DNA from 2 places in the Bacillus sp. ISL-47 genome. Region 1 is predicted to be linked to the other one. Evidence: riboswitches for the same ligand, from Rfam matches in the RefSeq annotation. Region 1 holds a riboswitch; the other holds the start of a gene.
What was found. Region 1 has a riboswitch for lysine ahead of J7I93_RS05055 (Na+/H+ antiporter NhaC family protein). Riboswitches for the same ligand answer to the same signal wherever they lie in the genome.
Positions count from the first base shown of each region.

Region 2: another riboswitch for lysine. It lies ahead of J7I93_RS08115 (aspartate kinase); the one in region 1 lies ahead of J7I93_RS05055 (Na+/H+ antiporter NhaC family protein).

Region 1 is NZ_JAGGQS010000011.1:76,996-80,421, reverse strand. It holds gene J7I93_RS05060 (YsnF/AvaK domain-containing protein) at 1-88, shown strand, start outside; gene J7I93_RS05055 (Na+/H+ antiporter NhaC family protein) at 219-1,799, opposite strand; lysine riboswitch at 2,293-2,499, opposite strand; gene yunB (sporulation protein YunB) at 2,567-3,313, opposite strand; gene J7I93_RS05045 (HD-GYP domain-containing protein) at 3,376-3,426, opposite strand, start outside.
Region 2 is NZ_JAGGQS010000020.1:154,585-158,010, reverse strand. It holds gene uvrC (excinuclease ABC subunit UvrC) at 1-1,118, shown strand, start outside; lysine riboswitch at 1,258-1,437, shown strand; gene J7I93_RS08115 (aspartate kinase) at 1,598-2,827, shown strand; gene J7I93_RS08110 (YslB family protein) at 3,153-3,426, opposite strand, start outside.

The DNA of each region.
Region 1 (3,426 bases):
AGTTCATCTAGATGGCGGCCGTGAGTACGTATCTGATGAAAAAGATATGGACCGTCCGGTTAATAGAAAAGATAACGATAAATGGTAATAGAGTTGAAGGGGTCTCCATAAGGAGCCCCCTTTTATGTGGAAAAGGGAATAAGATTCATGCTTGATCTGTACTTAAATAAAAAAAGGCTCTCTCACAAAGAGAAAGCCTTATTCATCAGTATAAAGGTTTAGCTTGCTGTCTTTTCTTGCATCATGCCATCTTTCTTATTGCCTGCTATTAGTGCAAAGGCAATTACAAGGACTGCAACAGTCAGCAATGCGAAAATGGTGCTTCCTGTAAAACCAATAATCAGGTATCCGATCGACGCGATGCCTGCCGAGATCAAAGCATATGGCAGTTGCGTCATCACATGGTCAATATGGTTACATCCTGCCCCTGTTGAGGAAAGAATGGTTGTATCAGAGATAGGTGAACAATGGTCTCCAAATACTGCTCCTGCAAGTACTGCTGCCATTGCCGGCAGCAATAGATTAATGTCTGTTGCAGCGGCAATATCTCCTGCAATCGGAAGCAGGATGCCAAAGGATCCCCATGAAGTTCCTGTACTGAATGCCATGATTCCGGCAATGATAAATAGAATAACCGGAAGCCAGGAAGTACTCATGTTTGAACTTTCTACGATCCCGGCTAAATACTTTCCTGTTTCCAGACGGCCAATCAAGTCAACGATCGCCCATGCAAATAATAAGATATAAACGGCAGGCAGCATGGATTTAATTCCTTCCCATACCCCTTTTCCAAAGACATTTGAGCTAATGCCTTTTAAAACAAAGGCCTGGCGCAGGAATAAGGCCATTGTGACAAATAAGCCAATCAGCCCGCCAAGGATTAGTGATTTCGAAACATCTGTGTTTTCAAAGATTTGCAGGATCGTTGCGTTACCTTCAACCGCTTGGGACCCTGTCCAGAGCATTGCCCCAACAGTACCGATGACAAGAGCCACAATCGGCCATACAAGATCGCCTACAGAACCTTTTGAGCTTGTTGGAAGATCATCTTTCAGTTCACCAGGTGCAGGCTTGTCAGGATCCATGACTAATCCTTCTTCCACTGCACGCTTTTCATGAACTTTCATAGGCCCAATTTCTACTTTCCTTAATGCCACAATAAACACAATAGCCAAAGTAGACCATACATACAGATTCATCGGAATCATCTGGATGAATGCCGAGAATGCAGTAAACTCTGTTACATTATGGGCAGCAAGGATAGTGCCAATTAATGCAATGATGTATGCTCCCCAGCTTGAGACCGGCGAAACCACACAAACAGGTGCTGAAGTGGAATCAATCAAGTATGCCAGTTTCGCGCGGGATACATGCTGGCGGTCAGTAATCGGACGTGAAATCTGCCCAACTGCCAGAGCATTAAAATAGTCGTCAATAAAAATGATAATACCTAAAACAGCTCCGACAATCTGTGCACCTGCACGGGTTTTTACCCGCTTCATGGCCCATTCGCCAAATGCCCGGCTTCCGCCCGAAATAGATATAAATGCAGTAATAACTCCTAATACAAGCAAGAATAAAATAATATATACATTCCAGGTGTTCAGCTCTCCGTCTGAAACGAAAATTCCTTTTACTGCATCAAAAATAATGCTAAATGTTTCTGTAATGCTGAATTCAGCCAGCAAAAGGGCTGCTGTTACGATCCCTACTCCCAAAGACAGCAGTACGCGCCTTGTCAGGATTACCATTGCGATGGCTACCAGCGGCGGCAGCAGGGAAAAAATCGTGTTTGCCATTACTTGTCCTCCTCTGAAATTTGATTGGTGTCCAGCTACAGGCGCCATCGGCTCGAGGTCATAAGCGTGTCTAGTTTCGGCTCCTAGGGACTCGAGGTCATAAGCCGTTCCCTTCCAGAAGGAAAAAACACCTTCTTACAGGGACCGTCTTATGCTTGTCGTCCCTGGGCAGTCGCCTCAACATTTCTTCAATCCGTCAAGAAGGTTAAAGAACAACCTTCATGCCGGCTTGTCTTATGCTTGAGGCCCGCAGGATAAGGAAGGCTTCGTCAGCCTATTCATCGCACGACCAAAAGTGGCAGCTTTTGGGAGGATGCGGGTCATGCAGACGTTGCCACAGGATGTGGCGATTTTAGTCTGCGTTCATCTCAGGCGGGCGCCTTTCGCTTTTCGTAGGGGGAACAACATGGATGATGACAGAGCGAAAATAAAAAAAGAGTAACGATAGAGAAAAATCTATCATTACTCTTTTGAAGTAATTAGTTTCTCCATCACGATCTGTAGCTCCCCATTATGAAGGCTTTGACAAAGTATATTCATACCTTCCCCTCATAATGACAGTGTTACTCCTATTCGAAGTAACCCCAGCGGAATAAACGCTGACCCATTTATTCTGCTTCGGCAAAATTCCCTTTCAGCTGCGGTCACGGTTGTCATCCTCACACAGCTTACTCTTGAATCCTGCTCCTCTACCCCATCGGATATGATAAGGTTTTTATACAATTGTATATATAAGTATAGCAAACTGTGAATCTTCTTGCAAGCCTTTATTGACCTGCAGGAATTTCTATGGAAGGCGATGTTCCTCCGCCGCCATTATAGAATTGAGGAACCTTTCCAGGGTATATGCCATACGCTGCAAGCACATCTTCCTGGACGGTAATGATTTTGGTCGCAAAAGGGATAATGATTTGAACCTGAACATCCAACCTGACCAGAACCTTCACTTCAACATTATTGATGCCGTGGTCCTTTGTTTCGGTAATGAAGTTGGACGTAACGGAACCAACTGCATTGAACTTGACGGGAATCCTTGGCCCCAGGTTCCCGAGAAGCGCATTATTGGTCGCCTGCCCAAGAGGCACATAATAGACAATGCCATTTGAACTCTGCTTTTGTTCTGTATTAATCTCAACATCTGTAAACGATTCTAACGCATCGAGATCTCCTTTTTCCGCTTTTTTAATATTATCCTGAACAAGTTCGGTCACTTCGGCCTTTACCCTGTTCAGTTTTTCAACATTTATGCTGACGACACCGCTTTCGCTTGCTTCAAACATGTCTTCCAAATCCATGACATTTGTGATTTTTTTATTGATCGCATTGTTGATAACCAACGATGCGATTTTTCTTGTTTGAGAATCGGCATAACTCATAAGTGTGGGTTTAAGTCCTTCATTGATAATCCATAGGCCGGCAGCTGTTGAAAAAACAAAAAAGACGAAGGTCAGCAGAAAAACATACCGAAACGGCAACGGACCTTTCCGGGGCAGCCGGCCGCGAAATTTTGCCAAAACAAATCCCCCCTTTACAAGCTATATGTATGCTGTAAAGGAGGGAACTAATCCAAAATCGTTCATTGTTTTACAAAAGTAATGTCACAGCCTATGATAACGGCATTCAGCTC
Region 2 (3,426 bases), on a different contig from region 1:
AAATTGCCCATATCGATGCAACCATGGAAAAGCAAAAAATGACGATGACAGATTTTACAGATCGTGATGTATTCGGCTATGCGGTTGATAAAGGCTGGATGTGCGTGCAGGTTTTCTTCATTAGGCAGGGCAAACTCATTGAGAGGGATGTATCCATGTTCCCGATTCATAATGAACCTGAGGAAGAAATTTTAACATTCCTTGGCCAATTTTATTCAAAAGCCAACCATTTTAAACCGCGCGAAATATTGGCTCCCGACTCTGTTGATACTGAAATGGCAGAACAGCTTCTTGGTGTGAAAGTGTTAAAGCCACAGCGCGGCCAAAAGAAGGATCTCGTTAAGCTCGCCTATAAAAATGCGAAGATCGCTCTGCAGGAGAAGTTCTCTTTAATTGAACGGGATGAGGAACGTACGATAAAGGCAGTAGAAAATCTTGGGCAGCAGCTTGGCATCTACACTCCCCACCGAATTGAAGCATTTGATAATTCAAATATACAGGGAACAGACCCTGTTTCTGCCATGATTGTCTTTATTGATGGAAAGCCGGAGAAAAGGGAATACCGGAAATTTAAAATTAAATCTGTCAAAGGCCCTGATGACTATGAATCCATGAGGGAAGTGGTTCGCCGCAGATATACCAGGGTATTGAAAGAAGAGCTCCCTCTTCCTGATTTGATATTGATTGATGGAGGCAAAGGCCATGTGGAAGCTGTAAGAGATGTGCTTGAAAATGAGCTGGGTCTTGATATCCCTATTTCCGGGCTGGTTAAGGATGAAAAGCACAGGACATCCCAGCTCCTTTATGGCAGTCCGCTTGAGATTATTCCGCTTTCCAGAAACAGCCAGGAATTTTATTTGCTGCAGAGAATTCAGGACGAGGTTCACCGCTTTGCAATCACTTTTCACCGTCAGCTCCGTGGAAAAAGTGCTTTTCAGTCAATCCTTGACGAGATTCCGGGCATTGGCGAGAAGCGGAAAAAGCAATTGTTAAAGGCTTTTGGCTCCGTTAAGAAAATGAAAGAGGCATCCCTTGAAGACTTCAGGGAAATAGGCATACCTGCAAATGTAGCAGAAGAACTAAAGCAGCGCCTTGAGGAAAAGAACGGAAAAGCGTAACCATAAGCGATTAAATGGAGATAGACAGCCATTTTTTGATATGTTATAATAATTGAAACTTTATATCAATATCACTTTATAGCGATAAAGTATGTGTTCGAAAAGAAAGCTTTTCTAAATTTTTCGAACAGCATCGTTAAGTGAAGGTAGAGGTGCGAACTTCATCAGTAAGAGCTTGGAGAAGAATGAGCTTCCGTGAAAAGCTTTGAAAGGGAATGTTTGCCGAAGTGAAGAAAATCTCATCAATTTCTTTGCTGGTTCTGCATTAAATAAATGCAGAATTGTCAGGGCTATGCCGTCCTGGAGAGCTATCTCACTGTGTTTGCTTCTTTTTTACATTTGGCTGCACAGCAATGGGATAGTATATCTCATTGCTTTTTTTAATGTCCAAAAAACGGAAGTAAACTGGTAAAGGGTAATTTACATAGGGACGGCAAACAATACAATACAACAAGATTGTTTAGAAAGAAGGGGAAGTTGTGGGAATCATTGTGCAAAAATTCGGAGGCACCTCGGTTGGTACCGTTGACCGAATTCAAAATGTGGCCAATCGGGTGATTGAGGAAAAGAAAAGAGGAAATGATGTCGTCGTGGTGGTTTCAGCCATGGGGAAAACGACAGATCAGCTAGTCGGTATGGCAAAGGAGATCTCTCCTGCTCCAAATAAACGGGAAATGGACATGCTGCTAACAACCGGTGAACAGGTGACCATTTCTTTGCTTTCCATGGCTTTAGGTGCGAAAGGGCACCCTGCCGTCTCATTTACAGGCTGGCAGGCCGGGATTAAGACTGAACCAGTCCACGGGAATGCAAGGATATTGGACATTGATACAAATAAAATCCAAAAGGAACTGCAGCAAGGCAATATTGTCATTGTTGCCGGATTCCAGGGGATGACAGAGGATGGTTCAATCACTACATTGGGCCGCGGAGGATCGGATACTACCGCTGTTGCATTAGCGGCTGCACTAAAAGCTGATAAATGTGATATTTACACCGATGTAACCGGGGTATTTACAACCGATCCGCGGTATATAAAAAATGCAAGAAAGCTTTATTCCGTTTCCTATGATGAAATGCTTGAGCTTGCGAATTTAGGGGCAGGCGTTCTCCATCCAAGAGCAGTAGAATTTGCCAAAAACTATGGACTTCCGCTTGAAGTGCGTTCAAGTATTGAAAAGGAATCCGGAACAATTATTGAGGAGGAAGTAAAAATGGAACAAAACTTGGTCGTGCGCGGTGTGGCATTTGAAGATGATATTACAAGGGTGACAATACTCGGCCTTCCTAATTCACTTACTGGCTTATCAACCATATTCTCAGCACTTGCTAAAAATCACATTAATGTGGACATCATTATTCAAAGCATGACAGAGGCCAAAACCACCAACCTGTCATTCTCGATCAAAAATGAAGATCTGACTGATACTGTAAAGGTATTGGAAAAGAATAGGGCTAGTTTAAATTACGAACGCATTGAATGGGAGTCAGGACTGGCGAAAGTCTCGATTGTAGGATCAGGTATGATTTCCAATCCAGGGGTGGCAGCAGAAATGTTTGAAGTGCTTTCAGATAATGAAATACAGGTGAAAATGGTCAGCACATCGGAAATAAAGGTTTCTGCTGTGGTGAAAAACGAAAAAATGCTTGAAGCAGTTGATGCGTTGCATGAAGCCTTCCAGCTGTCAGGTTCTGCGGTAAAAGCCTAATTTTAGACACGAGGTAAATAAATTTGCTGTGTTATAGGATCATTGTTGATTTGGCTGTGGATTGAAGCGGAATGTGCGAGATCCTCGAAAATGCTTCGCATTTCCTTCTTAGGTGTAAAATTGGGAAGTTCATTCAAAAGTCCTGCGGGAAAAGCGAGTCAAAGGGAGACCCCACAGGTGCAGGTGCCGAGAAGCCCCGGGACTGCCCCGGTTGGCTGAGCACCTGAAGCAAAACCAACAAGCTAATTTAACAGAGCCAAAAACATAAACAAAAAGCTTTCAAAAGGAAATTTTTTGAAAGCTTTTTGCCCAAACTTAAATGAAATCACACGGAAGCATCTTTTTTATCCCATTTTACTGTGATTTGGATTTTTCCGGTTTTTTTGCGTGGATGTTCAAAGGCTTCGCAAATGACATCCTTCTGAAATTCTATTTGCTGGGCTATAAACCCAGCTTCAAGCTGAAAGGTGCAGTCATCATTCTTTTTGCATCGGTCGGTGATCAGGGGGCTGGATAATTCCATTTCAACTTCGTGCTTTGTTTCGTTTTTTATGGAAAGGTTTCCCCAGCCGGCGCTATGGAAAAACTCGGCAAGATGT